DNA from 3 places in the Robertmurraya mesotrionivorans genome. Region 3 is predicted to be linked to each of the others. Evidence: riboswitches for the same ligand, from Rfam matches in the RefSeq annotation. Region 3 holds a riboswitch; each other region holds the start of a gene.
The links. A riboswitch is a leader RNA that binds a small molecule or an ion and turns the genes downstream of it on or off. The one in region 3 is predicted to bind S-adenosylmethionine.

Region 1: it holds a riboswitch for S-adenosylmethionine, as region 3 does, so the genes downstream of both, ACRX5O_RS08530 (methionine ABC transporter ATP-binding protein) here and ACRX5O_RS13380 (2,3-diketo-5-methylthiopentyl-1-phosphate enolase) in region 3, are expected to answer to the same signal.
Region 2: it holds a riboswitch for S-adenosylmethionine, as region 3 does, so the genes downstream of both, ACRX5O_RS10890 (methionine biosynthesis PLP-dependent protein) here and ACRX5O_RS13380 (2,3-diketo-5-methylthiopentyl-1-phosphate enolase) in region 3, are expected to answer to the same signal.

Annotation. Positions count from the first base shown of each region.
Region 1 covers NZ_JBPCCH010000004.1:14,656-21,037, reverse strand. Annotated here, with positions in the region: gene ilvD (dihydroxy-acid dehydratase) at 1-1,664, shown strand, start outside; SAM riboswitch class I at 1,841-1,947, shown strand; gene ACRX5O_RS08530 (methionine ABC transporter ATP-binding protein) at 2,023-3,036, shown strand; gene ACRX5O_RS08525 (methionine ABC transporter permease) at 3,026-3,691, shown strand; gene ACRX5O_RS08520 (MetQ/NlpA family ABC transporter substrate-binding protein) at 3,789-4,631, shown strand; gene ACRX5O_RS08515 (iron-containing alcohol dehydrogenase family protein) at 4,695-5,780, shown strand; gene ACRX5O_RS08510 (NAD(P)H-dependent flavin oxidoreductase) at 5,959-6,382, shown strand, end outside.
Region 2 covers NZ_JBPCCH010000005.1:109,207-115,588, forward strand. Annotated here, with positions in the region: gene ACRX5O_RS10880 (bifunctional homocysteine S-methyltransferase/methylenetetrahydrofolate reductase) at 1-1,522, opposite strand, end outside; gene metC (cystathionine beta-lyase) at 1,519-2,706, opposite strand; gene ACRX5O_RS10890 (methionine biosynthesis PLP-dependent protein) at 2,709-3,815, opposite strand; SAM riboswitch class I at 3,896-4,000, opposite strand; gene ACRX5O_RS10895 (hypothetical protein) at 4,167-4,403, shown strand; gene sda (sporulation histidine kinase inhibitor Sda) at 4,477-4,611, opposite strand; gene ACRX5O_RS10905 (gamma-glutamylcyclotransferase family protein) at 4,800-5,663, shown strand; gene ACRX5O_RS10910 (DUF6501 family protein) at 6,028-6,231, shown strand; gene crcB (fluoride efflux transporter CrcB) at 6,316-6,382, shown strand, end outside.
Region 3 covers NZ_JBPCCH010000007.1:121,584-127,965, reverse strand. Annotated here, with positions in the region: gene ACRX5O_RS13405 (YitT family protein) at 1-399, shown strand, start outside; gene ACRX5O_RS13400 (Spo0E family sporulation regulatory protein-aspartic acid phosphatase) at 452-691, opposite strand; gene ACRX5O_RS13395 (1,2-dihydroxy-3-keto-5-methylthiopentene dioxygenase) at 931-1,464, opposite strand; gene ACRX5O_RS13390 (methylthioribulose 1-phosphate dehydratase) at 1,484-2,098, opposite strand; gene ACRX5O_RS13385 (2-hydroxy-3-keto-5-methylthiopentenyl-1-phosphate phosphatase) at 2,103-2,756, opposite strand; gene ACRX5O_RS13380 (2,3-diketo-5-methylthiopentyl-1-phosphate enolase) at 2,753-3,985, opposite strand; SAM riboswitch class I at 4,074-4,181, opposite strand; gene ACRX5O_RS13375 (pyridoxal phosphate-dependent aminotransferase) at 4,265-5,440, opposite strand; gene ACRX5O_RS13370 (carbon-nitrogen family hydrolase) at 5,570-6,346, shown strand.

The sequences.
Region 1 (6,382 bases), on a different contig from region 3:
TAAGAAGTAATATGATAAAAAAGGGATTTGATCGCGCACCACACCGAAGCCTTTTACGTGCGGCTGGGGTAAAAGAAGAGGATTTTGGCAAGCCGTTTATCGCGGTAGTTAATTCCTACATCGATATTGTGCCAGGACATGTGCACTTACAAGAGTTTGGGAAAATTGTAAAAGATGCCATCCGTGAAGCGGGCGGAGTTCCATTTGAAATGAACACGATCGGTGTTGATGACGGTATTGCGATGGGACATATCGGCATGCGCTACTCACTTCCAAGTCGTGAGATCATCGCGGATTCAGTTGAAACAGTTGTGGCAGCACACTGGTTTGACGGGATGGTTTGTATTCCAAACTGTGACAAAATCACACCAGGTATGTTAATGGCATCACTTCGTTTAAATATCCCTACTGTTTTCGTAAGTGGTGGACCGATGAAGGCTGGAGTAACTAGCGATGGCAAAAAGATCTCACTTTCTTCTGTATTTGAAGGTGTAGGTGCATATCAAGCTGGAAAAATTGATGACAAGGGACTTTTAGAATTAGAACAGTTTGGCTGTCCAACATGTGGATCTTGTTCTGGTATGTTTACAGCAAACTCGATGAACTGTTTAGCAGAAGCCCTTGGATTGGCTCTTCCTGGTAATGGAACGATTTTAGCTGTAGCGCCTGAGCGTAGAGAATTCGTTAGGAAATCAGCAACTCAGTTAATGGAACTAATTGAAAAGGATATTAAGCCTCGTGATATCGTAACAGAAAAAGCAATTGACAATGCGTTTGCCCTTGATATGGCATTAGGTGGATCATCTAATACTGTACTTCACACATTAGCATTAGCTCATGAAGCAGAAATCGATTATCCAATCGGAAGAATCAATGAAGTAGCGGCTCGTGTTCCTCACTTGTCTAAGCTTGCTCCTGCTTCTGATGTGTTCATTGAAGATTTGCATGAAGCAGGTGGAGTTTCTGCGGTTCTAAATGAATTATCCAAGAAAGAAGGCGCCCTTCACTTGGATACATTAACAGTTACAGGAAAAACACTTGGTGAAAATATTGCTGGCTGTGATGTAAAGAACTATGATGTAATTCATTCCATTGATAATCCATTTAGTGAAAAGGGTGGACTTGCTGTATTATTTGGAAACCTCGCTCCAGATGGTGCCATCATTAAAACAGGTGGAATCACTGGTGGAAATCGTCATGAAGGACCTGCTGTTGTGTTTGATTCACAAGACGAAGCTCTTCACGGCATTGCGAACGGAAAAGTTAAAGAAGGCGACGTTGTAGTGATCCGTTACGAAGGACCAAAAGGTGGACCTGGTATGCCTGAAATGCTAGCCCCTACTTCTCAAATCATGGGAATGGGACTTGGCGCGAAGGTTGCTCTTGTAACAGATGGACGCTTCTCTGGTGCTTCACGTGGATTGTCTATCGGCCACGCATCACCGGAAGCTGCAGAAGGTGGACCATTAGCGTTTATCCAAAATGGAGATCAAATTGTAATCGATGTTGACGCTCGTTCCATGGACGTTGTTCTATCTGACGAAGAATGGGCAGAGCGTAAAGCAAACTGGAAAGGCTTTGAACCAAAGGTGAAAAAGGGTTATCTAGCTCGTTATTCGAAGCTTGTAACATCTGCTAGCACCGGTGGAGTTATGAAAATTTAATTTTTTTCACCCATTCACTTTTTGGTGGATGGGTGTTTTTATCTTTTTTTCAAAAAATTTCTCACTTACAGCCCCAGGTGTGTAAGCGTTCCCTCCTCTTCCCTCTATCAAAAACAGCTGTTGACACTTCTCACCTGTTAGATTTATGATTCATGTAACAAATTAATAAGACCTTTTACTTATCAAGAGTGACCGAGGGATTAGGCCCTATGACGTCCGGCAACCTCCATTTCATGGAACGGTGCCACTTCCTACAGAATGATTCCATTCTGAAAGATAAGTCGTATATATATAACGATGCCTCTTTCTGATTGGAAAGAGGCATTTTTGTATTTTCATAGCTTAAGGGGTGACAGAGATGATCGAAGTAAAAGACTTGGTGAAAGTCTATCAAACGAAAAAAGGTGAAGTAACCGGTGTGGACCATGTGTCACTTACCGTGAATAAAGGCGAGATTTTTGGAATTGTTGGCTATAGTGGTGCGGGCAAAAGTTCTTTGTTACGCTGTCTGAATTTATTAGAGGCTCCGACTTCAGGCGAAATTAAGATCGATGGTGTTTCCCTTACTTCTCTTGGGAAAAAGGAGCTTCGGAGCGCTCGTCAAAAAATCGGGATGATCTTCCAACACTTCTATCTCGTAAGCTCAAAGACGGTTTTTGAAAACGTAGCATTTGCTCTAAAAGCGGCTCATAAATCAAAGGCAGAAATTGATGCACGAGTAACAGAGCTACTTGAAATGGTCGGCTTGTCCGATAAACGTGATGTGTATCCGTCACAGCTAAGCGGTGGACAAAAGCAACGTGTAGGGATTGCGAGAGCATTAGCGAATAATCCCTCCGTTCTCCTTTGTGATGAAGCTACCTCTGCCCTAGACCCGAGCACGACCAAATCAATTTTATCTTTGTTAAAAAAGATTAACCAAGAGCTAGGGTTAACGATTGTACTGATCACACATGAGATGGAAGTCGTAAAAGAGATTTGTGACCGCATGGCGGTGATGCAGGATGGTCGAATTGTTGAGGAAGGTCAAGTGTATGATTTGTTCGCAAATCCGACATATGAACTTACGAAGGAATTCATCAGTACAATTCTTCAATTTGATTTACCAAAACACTTGCTAACTTCAAGCAAAGGAAAGATTGTGAAGATCCATTTCCGTGGGGTGATTGCTGAGGAATCAGTGATTTCAGATGCGCTACAGAAGTTCCAAGTGAAGGGCAATATTTTACACGGCAAAATCGAGTACATAAAAGAGACCCCTCTAGGGATTTTCATTATGGAGCTTACTGGAGATCATGCTGAAGTGGAAAAAGCCCTTCAATACATTACATCTCGAACAGAAAGCTTGGAGGTGATCAGAGATGCCGCTTAATAGCTTGATAGAGTTACTACCCGATTTAAACAAAGCCTTTTTTGAAACGATTTATATGGTGGGAATATCGATTGTGGTAGCCATGATTATCGGCTTGCCTGTGGGGGTACTATTATTTGTTACCGACCGTGGATTGTTTTTAGAGAATTCACTATTTAATCAGATTGTTGGATTTTTAGTGAACATGATTCGCTCGGTTCCGTTTATCATCTTGCTCATTGCCCTTTTGCCATTGGCAGACTTGATCGCTGGATCAACAATCGGGCCAACTGCCGCTTCTGTTTCACTCTCAGTAGCTGCGATTCCATTCTTTGCTAGATTGGTAGAACAGTCACTTCGTGAGATCGATAAGGGAGTCATCGAAGCAGCAGTCGCGGTCGGCGCTTCCCCGTGGATGATCATCAAGGAGGTTCTTCTTCCAGAGGCGAAACCAGGGATCATCCAAGGCGTGACCATTACGATTATTAGTTTAGTCGCATACTCTGCGATGGCTGGCATCGTTGGCGGCGGCGGTGTCGGAGATCTTGCTATCCGGTTCGGTTACTACCGATACGACAATACCGTCATGATCACCACCGTTATCATCCTAATCTGCTTAGTCCAGCTCATCCAATTTTTTGGTGACCGACTAGCAAAAGCAGTAAACAAAAGATAAATCACATGTAAGCACTGTCCACTCCAGACGGACAAAAATGCACCAACTGTCCACGAAGGGTGACAGACACCATAAAACTATTGGGGGAATATTTACGATGAGAAAGTTATTTTTGAGTTTTGTAATTTTGATTGCTATTGCGGCTCTTGCAGCTTGCGGTGGAAGTTCTGAGGAAGCTTCTTCTTCTGAGGAAAGTGCGACTACGAAAAAAGAAGTGAAAATTGGAGCAACATCTGGTCCATACAGCGACATGGTATCAAACGCGATTAAGCCGTTATTAGAGGAAAAAGGCTATGAAGTAGAAGTAGTAGAATTCAGTGACTATGTTCAACCAAACCTTGCGTTATCAAAAGGTGACCTTGATGCAAACCTATTCCAGCACAAAATCTACATGGAAAACTTTGCAAAAGAAAATAAGATTGAACTTTCTGATGTGATTTCAGTACCAACCGCACCAATGGGAATCTACTCTAAGACGTTTACTTCTATCGATGAGATCGCTGATGGCGCTGCTATTGCGATTCCTAATGACCCAACAAATGCAGCACGTGCTTTCTTAATTTTAGAAGACCTCGGTTTAATTACATTAAATGCTGATGCTAACCCATTAACCGTTTCTGAAAAAGACGTAGAAAACAACGTAAAAAATCTTGTATTCCAACCAATTGAAGCAGCTCAACTTCCACGTGCAGTTGATAGTGTAGACCTTGCTGCTGTACCAGGAAATTTCGCATTAGCGGCAAAAATGGACTTACTAGACGCATTACAGCTTGAAAACATGCTCGACCAATACCGTAACCGTGTGGTAGTAGATACAAAGAATATTGATAGTCAATTTGCGAAAGATCTGAAAGAAGTCGTAGAATCGGAAGAATTTGAAGCTATTATCGATGAAGATTTCCAAGGCTTCGGAAAACCGGAATGGATGGTAAATCGCTAATTGGAGAACTCAAAAACAACGCCGTTTTTCCGGCGTTGTTTTTAATAGAAAAGATTGAGGACAGTGACAAAATTAGAAGTTCGTGGTGCTCCCTCCTATTATGCATGTTATGAGGGTTCGTTAAACGACCTAGAAAATTTACTTCTCTCCAATTCAATTAATCATTGCTTAGTGATTCATGGAGAAGAATCTTGGAAAGCAGCATCATCCTATATACCAGAAATATCCAATGTAGAGCTTACCTTTGTTCCCTATCATGGTGAGTGCTCATTACATGAAGTACAAAGAATCTCAACGATAGCCAATGGCACAAGTATCGACGCTATTATTGGAATAGGAGGAGGGAAAGTACTAGATCTTACAAAGGCAGTGGCACACGAAACAAACACTGAAGCCATTCTCATCCCGACACTTGCCTCCACCTGCTCTGCTTGGACACCATTGAGTGTGTTTTATACAGACAAAGGTGAATTCACTCATTACACCATTTTTCCGAAAAGCACACTTATTGTTTTAATTGAACCTAGTATCATTCTTCATTCACCGGTTAAGTATGTCCGAGCAGGAATTGCAGACACATTAGCCAAATGGTACGAAGCCGATGTGTTAGTACGTGAATTACAAGATCTACCGCTACCTGTAAAAATTGCCCATCAAAGTGCAAGACTATGTCAGATTGTTTTACTAGAACATAGCCAAGCTGCATTAGAGGCGATGGAAGCAAAAACATCGTCTCCTGCTTTTCTTCAAGTAATTGAAGCAATCATCGCAGCAGGTGGCATGGTCGGTGGCTTCGGAGACCGTTATGGGAGAATCGCTGCTGCCCACTCTGTACATAATGGACTAACGGTTGCACCGGAAACTCATCATCTTCTTCACGGTGAAAAGGTAGCATACGGCATTCTAGTTCAGCTTGTACTCGAGGGAAATTTAGAAGAGGTTGCCTCTCTTCTTTCTTTTTATCAATCCCTAAAGCTTCCTATTTTACTAAGGGATCTTGGATTATTTAACTCTGAAAAACTTACGCCTATCGCCGAGAGAACGGTAGCGTCTGGTGAGTCCATTCATTACTTGGAGAAAAACTATACTTCAGACGATATATTAACCGCTATTCTAACACTTGAATCATTTGTTCATCCCCTTTTCTAACAGGACAACGGGGATTTTTTTCAAGGGAAATGTATCCAAATAGAACTTTTTTATTCAATGTTCACAAAATGTTACCAACTATTATTATCAATTTTTAGTACCTAGTAATATATATCACATCATTTTCCCATACTACATGCTAGAATCTAATGGAGATTAAAAGAAATGGGTGATAATCATGAATTTTCCTCAGTTAAAAATCGGACATATGCTTCCGAAAGCTCCGATTATTCAAGGTGGCATGGGTGTAGGAATTTCCCTTAGCAAGCTTGCATCTGCTGTTGCAAATGCAGGTGGAATTGGCATAATTTCGGGTACAGGGATTTCCGTTGAAGAAATGAGAAACCATATTCGTCAAGCGAAGGCGCTTGTGAAAAAGGATGCAGGATATATTGGTGTAAATGTGTTATTTGCAATGAATGACTTTGCAGAGAAAATGAAGGCGGCACTTGAAGAAAAGGTCGATTTTATTATTTCAGGTGCAGGGATTTCAAGGGATATGTATGCATGGGGCAAGAAAGCAGGTATTCCCGTTCTTTCAATTGTGTCCTCTGCTAAGCTAGCGAAAATGTCGGAGCGCCTTGGTGCAGCGGCAGTTGTTG
Region 2 (6,382 bases), on a different contig from region 3:
AGATCTCTAGCAGTTTTTCCTCTGAATACACAGGTTGGGTAATAAAGTAATCTGCTCCATACTTTGCTTTCTTTTCCATCCGTAAAACAGCTTTATCTATATATTTTACATTTGGATTAAATGCGGCAGCAACCGAAAATACGCCTTTTTCCCCTAAGTCCTTGCCAGTAGGGGACAGACCTTCATTAAACTGCTTAATCATGCTAATGAGTTCGAATGAAGAAACATCATATACCGATGACGCGCCAGGGAAATCACCGACACGGGCAGGATCGCCTGTAATAGCTAAAATATCATGTAATCCCAGGGTATGAAGTCCCATTAGATGAGATTGAAGACCAATAATATTTCGATCACGACAAGTAATGTGAACAAGTGGTCGTAAGCCGATATTTGTTTTTGTCAATTGAGCCAAGCTAGTATTACAAATTCTTGGAGACGCTAGTGAATTATCAGCTAATGTAATTGCATCAACACCGGCTTCCTTAAGCGCTTGTGCTCCTTCAAAAAATTTCTTTGTGTTCAGCTTTCGAGGCGGGTCCAATTCAACAATGACTGATGATCTCTCTTTAACAATTTCCTGTAGAGGACGTTCCGTACGTTTTGGTTGTACAGTTTTCACTTGAACTACTTCTTTTTTTACTTCAACTTGCTTTTCCGTCACTGGCGAAGTTCCTTTTAGCTCTGAAGCAAACGCCTCAATATGGGCTGGAGTCGTGCCACAGCATCCTCCTAAAAGACGAACACCTTGAGCTCTGAATTCCTGTGCACTTTTTCGGAAATAATCCGCATCTCCTTCATAATGGAATTTTCCATCAGTGTACGTAGGAAGACTAGCATTTGGGTACGCGGATAAAAGCGCCGTTTTAGGTAATTCAACTTGTTCCAAGCTTTCAAGCATATGATGGGGACCAAGTCGACAGTTCACACCCACCACATCAGCACCAAGACTCTCTAAACGTAAGAGAGCTTCATTAATCGGCGTTCGGTTTTGCATAATGCCAGGGACCTGCATGGAAACTTGAGCAATAATCGGTAAATTGGTTTCCTTTCTCGCGATGGAAAGGACTGATTCGATTTCATCTAAATCGTAGTAAGTTTCAAGTAACAGGCCATCAATATCTTCAAGCAATAAGTAATGTAGTTGCTGTGAAAAGCTTTGGACAATTTCCTCTAAAGAAAACGAGTTGGGGCGGATGCCACGGTTACCACCAATGGTTCCTACAACAAAGCTTTTATTTGTAATAGCTTGTTTCGCAATTTTTACGGCAGCACGATTAATTTTTTCTACAGAATCTTCAAGACCGTATCTTTGTAGCTTTAAGGAGTTGGCAGCATACGTGTTCGTTTGAATAACATCCGCTCCAGCTCGTAGATAGGTCTTATGGATGTTTAAAATATCATCCGGATGCGACAAGTTTAACTCTTCAAAACAACTATCCGTTCCATAAGAGTAGAGAAGGGTACCCATTGCACCATCACCAATGACAATGTCTTTTTTCAGTTTATCTAAAAGGCTCATCTGACTTTCTCTCCTTGGCTCTTCGCGGCTATCGTTTCAAGGGCAGCCGTGAAGTCTTTAATGATATCATCTGGATGTTCTAGGCCAACAGAAAGGCGAAGGAGACTTTGGCTGATTCCTCTTTTTAAACGTTGTTCAATCGGCATTGCCGCATGTGACATTTTCGCTGGGTAAGAGAGGATCGATTCAACAGCTCCTAAACTAACAGCAAATACAGGGATCTCTGTTAATTCAACAAATTGTTTTACCGCTTCTTCACTTTCAAGCTCGAACGAAAGAACGGCACCGGCACCTTCTGATTGTTCTTTTTGTATTTCGTACTGTGGATGATCAGTAAGTCCAGGGTAGTACACTTTTTTCACAGATGGATGGTTCTGTAGAAAGTGTGCTATTTTTAGGGCAGAATTCATTGAGAAGTCCATCCGAACCGATAAGGTCTTCATTCCTCGTAACACTAACCAAGCATCTTGAACGCCTAACACAGCGCCAAAAGAGTTTTGTAAAAATCCAATCTGTTTAGCAAGGTCAGGATCGTTTACAACTATCGCACCAGCAACTACATCACTATGACCAGAAAGAAACTTCGTGGCACTATGAAGCACTACATCCGCACCAAGAAGTAATGGCTTTTGTAGAGCAGGTGTTAAAAATGTATTGTCAACAAAAGTTAAAGCTCCAACACTTTTTGCAATGTCACTGATGGCTCGAATATCCGTCACCTTTAAAAGCGGATTGGAAGGAGTTTCTACATAGAAAACCTTCGTATTCGGACGAATAGCTTGTTTTACAGCTGTAAGGTCCGTCATATCAACAAATGTGTGTTCGATTCCAAAACGCGAAAGGACTTCCGTCACCATTCTGTAGGTCCCACCATACACGTCTTCCGTAATCACTACATGGTCTCCTTGAGAGAGAAGGAGAAACGCAGTCGAAATGGCTGCCATACCTGATGAAAAGGCATATCCGTTTGTGCCTTCCTCAAGATTTGCAATGACTGTTTCAAAAGCTTCACGAGTTGGATTCGCGCTTCGTCCATAGTCGTATTTTCCAAACTCATCCACGCTGTGTTGATGAAAGGTGGATGCATGTTGAATAGGAACGGAAACAGCACCGTTAGTAGGATCAAATTTATGTTCATTATGAAGTAGTTTTGTTTCAAATGAGAAATTGTGTTCTTTTGTCATTTTTATGCCTCCGAACTTAAACGAGTAAGAGCTTGGTCAATATCTTTAATTAAATCCTCCACGTCTTCAATACCAACAGAGAAACGAAGCAGGCGATTACAAACGCCAATTGAAAAACGAATTTCTTCCGGAATATCCGCATGTGTCTGTGTAGCTGGGTATGTAATGAAGCTTTCTACACCCCCAAGACTTTCTGCAAACGTAATAAGGTTAAGATTTTGTAAGAATGAATTAACCCACTCTTCTTTTTTAATTCGGAAGGAAAGCATGCCGCCACGGCCTGGGTAAAGAACATCTACTACATTTTCATGATTCTTTAAGAAGCTTGCAAGCTCTCTTGCATTTTTTTCATGCTGTTTCATTCTAAGTGCTAAAGTCTTCATCCCGCGAATAAGAAGCCAAGAGTCAAACGGACTTAAAACAGCTCCAATAGAGTTGTGGTGGAATCCAAGCTGTTCACAAACCTCTTTTCCTTTCCCGACGATCAAGCCAGCTAGCACATCATTATGTCCACCTAAGTATTTGGTAGCACTATGAATGACAATATCAGCTCCAAGCTCAATCGGTCTTTGAAGTAATGGAGTGTAAAACGTATTGTCGACAATTAATAAAATATTATATTTTTTCGCTAGTTCAGCAACCGCTTGAATATCCGTTTCTTCCATTAGAGGATTGGTTGGTGTTTCAATGAAAATGGCTTTCGTTTTTTCAGTAATGGCCTGTTCGATAATGCTCACATCATGAGTTTGTACATACGTACTCGAAAGTCCCCATTTTTTAAATCCTTGCTCTAGAATTCGATAGGTTCCACCGTATAAATCTCTTGAAACGATCCATTCATCGCCAGATTCAAAGAGTGCAAGAATGGTAGTGATTGCAGCCATTCCAGAACTACAGGCAAATCCTTGATCACCGCCTTCTAAATCAGCAATTGCCGCCTCTACAAGCTTTCTTGTTGGATTACCTGTGCGAATATAATCAAAGCCAGTTGATTGGCCAATTCCTTCGTGTCGATAAGCTGTCGAAAAGTAAACAGGTGGGTTTACTGTCCCAGTTTGAGTTTCACTTCTGTTCCCGATCTGCGCTACCTTTGTTTCGTTTTTGTACATTTTAGTCTCTCCCAACATCCAAATAATAAAAAAAAGTCTTCTCTCTAAGAAGAAGACTTTGTTATCAACATGAGCCATTCTTCTTATCTTCCAAGTAAAATACTTGCTGGAATTAGCACCTTTTCAAAAAATTGATGGTTGCTGAGGCTTCATAGGGCCAGACCCTCGACCTCTCTTGATAAGAAATCAAAACATTTAATTTTTTCTAACTTTACTACAGTAAATCGCTAAGTGTCAATCTTTTTTACAAATTAACGACAATTTTGTTCACAATTTCCTAAAAATTACTATATGAATATTCAGAACATTTAATATATAATGAGTTTGAGAACAAAAAGTGGAGGGAAATTCATGCAAACGAAAAGCAGATGTCATCATCGGTATATGTTGAGTGAAGACGCCTTTTTTGTTACCGAAGATGGAATTGAATTGTTTATTTCAGGTGAGAGTGTTCAAGGTTATCCTGTAGGTGGTCACGTGGATTTTCCTCTTGAAATGAGAGAAATGAATGAATTAGCTCAAAAGGAGAAACGACTCTCCAGTCACCCCCCGCAACAACTTTACTTAAATATGATCGATCAGTTATAGACGGGGAAACCCGTCTTGTTTATTTTCGTACGATATATAAAACCACCGGCACATGGGAACCGGTGGTTGTGTCCTACGATTTAATTGTCGGTTTCAAATTTCTTTTTTCAATTTCCTTCTTCAAAAACTTCGCCCATTCTTTATCCTCACCTGACTTCAATGCATTCCGATACGAGACAACTAACATTTCATTACTCATAATCTTCATTTGCAAGCCTCCTTAAAATGGACTGAATTTTCTAGCTTTTTATCATTGTATCGGGTTTTAATCCATTTGAAAACCCAAAACTCCATATTTATTGCCATAAAATTATTAATATTCTGTTACAGGATTTTCACGTAATGATTTTTTTCATGATAAAATATGGTAAATAGTTTGTATGATGGGGGAGAAGGATGGATACGATTACACTTTTTGTTTATGGTACATTACGACGACATGAAACGAATCACGGATTAATCAGAGAAGCTACTTGCATAGCTGAACAGGCATGGGTAAACGGTGAGCTTTTTGATACAGGTAACGGTTATCCTACCCTCGAACTTAATGAATCTGGTAAGGTGCATGGAGAGTTATATGAAGTTAGTAAAAACCTTTTACCTCAGCTCGACGCATTGGAGGATTATGAAGAGGGTAAAGAGTCTAACTTGTATGACAGAACAAATGTTACCGTTCATACTGATAAAGGCACTACAGTAGCGCTCGTGTATGTGAATGTGGACGAATCAAGCAAGTTCGAAAAAATCACCCACGGAGATTGGAAGTTACATAGGTTCATAAAAAATCGTCCTGAACAAGTATACTACTTTGCGTATGGTTCATGTATGGATGATGAACGATTCCGAAAAGCGGGGGTGGATTACTGTTTTAAAAACCTCGTCGGTGCTGCCGTACTAAAGGGTTACTCCATGAAATACCTTTTCAGAGTAAGTGATGGCGGAAGAGCAGATATTGTGGAAGATGGTGGTGAAACCGAAGGGTTGGTTTACTTAACTCCATACGAAGGGGTCGAGTATTTATTTGCTAGAGAGGGGTTTTATGGAGGATGGTATCGCCCTACCTTTGTAGATGTGGACATCGATGGGGAAACGTTTAAGGATGTTTTGACATTCCATGTGTATAACAAAATGCCCGAAGTGACACCACCCGACCATTATTCGACCGAAATTCTTAGAGGGGCAAAAGGAAGATTGAGCGAGCGATATTATCAATATTTACTAACGGAGCTTGATCGTCTTAAAAAGTCGAGCAATAGTTAATTTTTTATTGCACATCGGTTTAATACGAGTATCCATTGTGGTAAACACTTAATATCACCAACTTAAGAAAGTGGGTCAGAATATGAGTGGAAATCGAGACAATGGCTATTATGAGCTGGTGTATAATAATCGACAATACAACTATCTAGAGTTTATTAGATTAGATACAATATGTGAAATTAGTTATATAACTTTAAAAAATATCTTAACAGGTGAATTTTTTACCTTCGAAGAAAACAAAGTTCGAAAAGTGACAAAAAGAAATTTTCGAATTAGATCTTTTAAGAAGCAGTTATTAGAAAAAGTTGCTAAGTAGTTACTTCCTTTCTATAATAAGATAGATAATGTAAAAGGAGTGACTGTAGTGATTCATCTAAAATGGTCAGAGTCAGAAACAATAAAAAAGGTAACTTGTGTTCACACAAAAGCTGAAAAATATATTGTCGATAATAAATTAACACCAGGAAATGTGTACGAAGTAAAAAATGAAACAGAAGAATTTTACTTTATTATAGATAATAGTGGAAAAGTCGGAGGCTATTACAAGGGTTATTTTAAAGAAGCTTAACATCGGACTACATAATACTGTTAGCATGGTAGCTAACAGTATTTTCTTTTAATCTGTCATTTTTCTAATAATAGGGTGGATGTAATGAGGTTATTATTTGTAGGGATCGGTGGCTCCATTGGAAGTGTGTTGAGGTATAGTATTTACTACA
Region 3 (6,382 bases):
GTGATCATGTTTTTTAATATTTTTATTTTTGGTACCGGGGGATTTGTGTTTGGATGGGACCGAGCGATGTATTCGATCCTAGCTTATTTTATTGCTTTTAAAACAATTGATATCGTTATTGAAGGGTTAGATCAATCAAAATCTGCATGGATCATTAGCGATAAGCATAAAGAAATTGGTGATGCGATTTTGGCTCGACTCGGCCGGGGTGTCACCTTCCTTACTGGAGAAGGAGCCTATACAGGAGACGATAAAAAGGTTATCTTCTGTGTCATTACACGACTGGAAGAAGCAAAGCTCAAGCTCATTGTAGAGGATCTAGATAGTAATGCCTTTCTGGCCGTTGCAGACATTGCCGAAGTTAGAGGGGGAAGATTTAAAAAACGAGCTATTCATTAGAATACCTACAAAAAAGGAAGGAGCGCTATCGTCTCCTTCCTTTTCAATCTATTTAAACGCATATGATGTTATTAGGCCATACAAACATAGCTTGTTTTCTGGTAATCTTTATTTCTTTTTTGCTTTTCTTCTTCTCTTGTGATAAGCATTGATATTCAAAAATTAGCTTATCTAGCTCCTGACTACACTCAATTGTCTCTTCCCCACCTAGACCATTTGCTTGTGCAGATTCAATCATTTTCTCTCTCATTTGTTGAATCGTGGCAAGCATTTCTCTGCTATTCTGCTGCACCCCGTTAACCTCCTAATACTCCTTAAATCCCCTAAATAAAAATCATCACTTGATGAATTATTGCAAGAATTTGAATAAAAGTAAATAGAATCGCAAAATAAGACATAGTTTTCTTAATATTTCTGTATACGACAAAAAACACCCTAAAATCCCTATTACTTTTCGACAATTATCGATTTTATCCACCAAAAGCAATAAAGACACTAGGTGTTTAGACTCTAGTGCCTTGAAAACTATTTTTAAGCTTCTACTTCATTTTTTTCGTAGATTGGAACCCATCCTTCAGTTGTTACAAAAATACGGATGGCAACAACTTTTCTATCCTCTTGAAGGGTAAAATAATGTCTAACATTCGGAGGAACTGAAATAAGATCACCAGGGTTTAGAAACACCTCGAAAAATTCTCCGTCTAATCCTTGGATAATAAACACTCCGTGTCCACTAACAATAAAGCGGACCTCATCGTCTGTATGGTGGTGTTCTTGTTGGAAGTTCGTTAATAGTTGCTCTAGGTTTGGAGTGTGTTCAGCAAGAGAAATAACATCCTGTGCTTTGTATCCACGCTTCTCTGAAATTTCGGTAATTTCAGTTGAGAATACAGATAAGATTTCTGCTTTCTCTTCATCTGTTAAAATATATTTCTCTTGAAGGTTGCTAGGAAGTTTTGTAATATCCCAGTGCTCATAGATTACCTCTTGAGATTGTAAAAACGCTGCCACTTCTTTTTGATCTTTAATTTCTTCTTTTGTACTTTGAAATACGATATGTGCCATTTTTTTACTCCTTTAAATTTTATTTTTTATATTCTAAAAGTCTTAGATGATAGCGAAATAAAAATTCGGATGCTTCGAGTAGTTTTTTTGCCTCGAATGCATTTTTTCCCCAAACGGTTATCCCATGATTTCTGATTAACACAACGCCTTTATCCTCTTTTACATGCTCACTAAACTCCTGTGCTAGTGTCGGAATATGTGCTGGATTACTGATAATGGGAACTCGAAGAACGGCATCCTCTTCCCATAAATCAAATGCTTTAATGAGTTCCTGGCCAGTAAAGGTGATTTCTCCTTGATCGCCATATAATTCAGATATGATATTATTATCAATCGTATGAACATGTAAACTACAACCAGCAGCTGTTTTTTTATAGATTTCCACATGTAATAAGGTTTCAGCAGATGGCTTCAAATGTGTCTCATTTACTGGGTTTCCATTTCCATCGACGAGCAGAAAATCCTCTGACGTTCGCTTCCGCTTATCCTTGCCACTTGCTGTTACTAAGAATTGTATAGGATTGTCGCTAACCTTTATAGCTAAATTCCCGCTCGTTCCCATAAACCAATCTCGAACAGCAAGCTCATCCTTCACATCAGCAAGCTGCTCCCAACGTTCTGTTAACAGACTCATCCAATCAACTCCTAACCTTCGACATATGCTTGATCACATCATAGAAATCAACAAACTCTCTATGATTCAAGCCATACTCTTTCGATTTTTCTAATAGTAGTTCTCTTGCAATGACTAGATCAGCCTGTTTAGCTGCTTGCAAATCGGTTACTGAATCACCAATAACGACTTTGTAGAAATCTTCTTTAAGCCCACGAATAATACTAGGTTTACAGCAGCCGCAATCATTTTGGCAATGTTCATCACATGCATTTGGCCAAAGAATATTGATATATTCGCCACTAAAATCAGCAGCATTACAATACACTCCTGAAAAAGGGCCATAAGCTTGTAAAATGGGATATACAAAGAAATCAATACCACCACTAACAATATACAAAGGAATATCCTGTTCTTTCAAAAACTTCACAAAATCAGGAAATCCTTTGCGAATTCTAACATTTTCTAATGAATACGTAATGATCTCTTCTTTTTTTGAGGAAGGCAGTAACGAGAAAAGCTTTCCCACTCCTTCTCTGATCGAAATCCTCTCAGATAATATGTCGTCCTTCAGCGCTTCCCATTCGGGAGGAGCAAATTTTTTCATAATGGCAATAATATTATCCTTCTCGGTAATCGTGCCATCGAAATCACAAAATACGGCTATTTTCTTGGTCATGATTGTTTCGCCACCTCAGTGACTCCCCACAGTTCGATTGCAGTTGCCAGTTCAGGATATTGCTGCGAGTTTTCTCTCAATGGCAATCCTTTTTGACTTAACTCAATAGCTTGGCGGAAAGCAAGACCTCCACCTTTCGCACCAGCCGGATGCCCATGAACGCCACCACCAGCATTAATGACACTATCTAAGCCAAAATCTTGTAGTAAAAGTGGAACAAGTCCAGGATGAATACCAGCTGAAGGCACTGGAAAGCCCTTATTCATAGCTTCTGATTGATCTGTTAACGCTTCAGCAATCGATAATGCTGCTTTCTTTTCCAAAGCCACCGAACCGTATGGAGATGGGAATAGAGACAAGTCGGCTCCAGCGTAACGCAACAATTTTCCAAGTAGTAGGGAATGAGAAATTCCGTATACATCAGACGAAGTGAGTGCTCCACTCACAGCTGGATGTGCCATAATCGGAAGACCAACACCCTCTTCTTCGCGTAATTCTTGAAGAACATCAAGACCATACGCAAACACATTAAATAATAGTAAGTCCGCACCAAGTTCTTTTGCTCTTTTAGCTTTGTCAATTAATTGAGACGTACGTCCTGTCAAGTTCACAGCATACAAGGTACGATGTCCCGTTTCTTCATAAACCTGTTGCAGAACTTCTCTTCCACCAGTAATTCTCTGTTCAAAAGGAGTTAATGGGTTTTCAAAAAGAATTTCGTCATCTTTTACAAAATCGACTCCACCCAATGCCTGTTCGCGCAATTGGCTGAAGAGGAATGGAAGATCTCTACCAAGAATTCCTTTAAAAATACTCATCAATAACGGACGATCATATACCCCAAGCTTCTCTCTTAGACCATTAATACCAAACTTAGGACCTGGAAAAGCCGATTTTAACTCTTGTGAAAAATCAAGATCTAATAGCTTAATCTTCCCGTCAAGAGACAGCTTTCCAAACACCGTTGTTAAAATAGCTGGAAGATCTAGCGAAAAGTTATTTGAAGGATAAGCGATTTTTAACACCGCTACCGTTTCATTCGTATGTTCATCTATGTGTAATTTTTCTGCGGAAATAACTCTACCTTTATATTTTTTCAATTGCTCTTGCTCAAGCTTTTGTAATTGAGTCCATGAACCAACCGTTAAACCAAGCGCAATTTCCTCTGCTTTTTTCTCAGGATTGTGTTTGGCGTCATGTACCAAGTACGTTGCGATGATCTCACTCATTTGCTTTCGTCCTTTCTCTCCTATACGCATATACATAAAAAAACCTCTTCTTATCATCAGGAAGAGGTTAGTATCGTAAACTAACATCTCCTTATCTATCAGCCTTTGCTGCAAGAATTAGCACCGTGCTTACAAAACATGTAAGTCGGTTGCCGGGCTTCGTCGGGCTCGTCCCTCCACCTGCTCTTGATAAGAAAACGAATGTTTTCATTATGGAATTATTGTTTATACTTTCAATTGATTTTGATTATTCCAGAATTTAATTCGACTGTCAATACATTAACTAAAAATTTGGAGCTTTGAAATTCTTTCAACCGCTTCTCGCAAACGTGCTTCCGAGGTTAGTAACCCAACTCGGACATAGCCTTCTCCCCATGTACCAAAACCAACTCCAGGGGCAACAGCAATATGTGCTTTTTCTAGTAATAGATCTGAAAATTGTTCAGATGTATAACCAGTAGGAACCTTTAGCCATGCAAAGAATGACCCCTCCGGAGCTACGACATTCCAACCTAATTCTTGAAGTCCTCCGATAAAGACGTCTCTTCTAGATTCGTACAATGCATTTAACTCACGAACACAACTTTGAGACTCAGTTAATGCGGCAACTGCCGCTTCTTGGACAGCTCCAAAAAGACTTACATATAAATGGTCTTGCAACAAATTAAGGGCTGCAATGACACTTTCATTTCCAACCGCAAAGCCTACTCTCCAACCAGCCATATTATACGTCTTAGATAACGTATAAATTTCAATCCCTACGTCTTTTGCACCTTCTGTTTGTAGAAAACTAATCGGTTTATGACCATTAAAGCCTATCGCTCCATAGGCAAAATCATGAACAACACAAATCTCGTGCTCTTTAGCTAGTGCAACCGTATCCTCAAAAAAATTAGCATTGGCTATTGCGCCTGTCGGGTTATTCGGATAATTTAAGAACATAAGCTTAGCCTTTTCAAGCTCGCTATCTGTTAGAGCTGAATAATCGGGAAGAAATTGATTCTCCTCCTTCAATGGCATCGTAATCATTTCTGCTTGTGCAAGAGCAACTCCCGACCAATAGTCAGGATAACCCGGATCGGGGACGAGAACATGTTCACCTGGGTTTAATAGGCATTGTGGGATTTCAACAAGCCCAGCTTTGCCTCCGAAAAGGATGGCAACTTCTTTCTCTGGATTGATATCTACGTTATATTCTCTTTTATAAAATGTCGCAGCAGCCTCTTTTAATGATGCGAAGCCTTGGAAGGGAGAGTATTTGTGATTATTCGGATTCTCTGCTGCCACTTGCAGTGCTTTTACGATATGTGAAGCTGTCGGTTGATCAGGGTTTCCCTGTCCAAGGTTTATCACATCATGACCATCACTGATCTGCTTATTTACTTTTGCAACAAGTGAAGCGAAGAATTGTTTAGGTAAGCTTTTTAATAATTTTGATTGAGGATATATCATCATTTTTCCACCTACTTTATATATTCGGGTAATTGGCAATTTTTATATTGAAAAACTAGTCACAAATGTATATCGTAAATGACAACTTGTAAAGTATTTTTACTAATATTTTTTTAGAAAAGGTGGTTTCTTATGAGAGTTTCCTGTATTCAGATGGACATAAGCTTTGGAAATGTAGAAGAAAACTTTCAAAAAGCGGAAAGATTAATAGAGTCAGCAATGGCTGAAAAACCTGACTTAGTCATTCTTCCAGAGTTATGGACAACAGGTTATGATTTAACCCGCCTCGATGTTCTTGCAGACGTGGAAGCAAAAAAGAGCATTGAATTTTTGCAGAAATTAGCTAAACAACATCGTGTGCATATAGTTGGTGGATCTGTTGCTTCTCAAGAAAACAACGGTGTGTATAACACACTGCTTGTCATAAATAATGAAGGAGAACTTGTTTCCACATACAGCAAAGCGCATCTTTTTAAGCTGATGAACGAGCACGAACATCTTCAATCAGGAAGTACAAAAGGGATTTTTGCGCTCGGCAATCATTTGTTTGCAGGATTGATTTGCTATGATATTCGCTTTCCTGAATGGATTCGTGCTCATACGACAGAAGGAGCGGAGACCATCGTGGTTGTTGCTGAATGGCCTCTCCCTCGTTTGAATCATTGGAGATCTTTATTAATTGCTAGAGCTATTGAAAATCAATGCTTTGTCATAGCATGCAATCGTTCTGGCTCAGATCCCGACAATGTATTTGCTGGTCATTCATTGATTATTAATCCTTGGGGAGAAGTAATTGCAGAGGGAGACGAACTTGAATCCATTGTTACTGGTCAAATTGATTTGGCAGAAGTGAAGAAAGTCCGCAACACGATTCCGATATTTTCAGACCGTCGGACAGACTTATATTAAAAACTATTGACAACTTTAACACTATGCTGATATGAT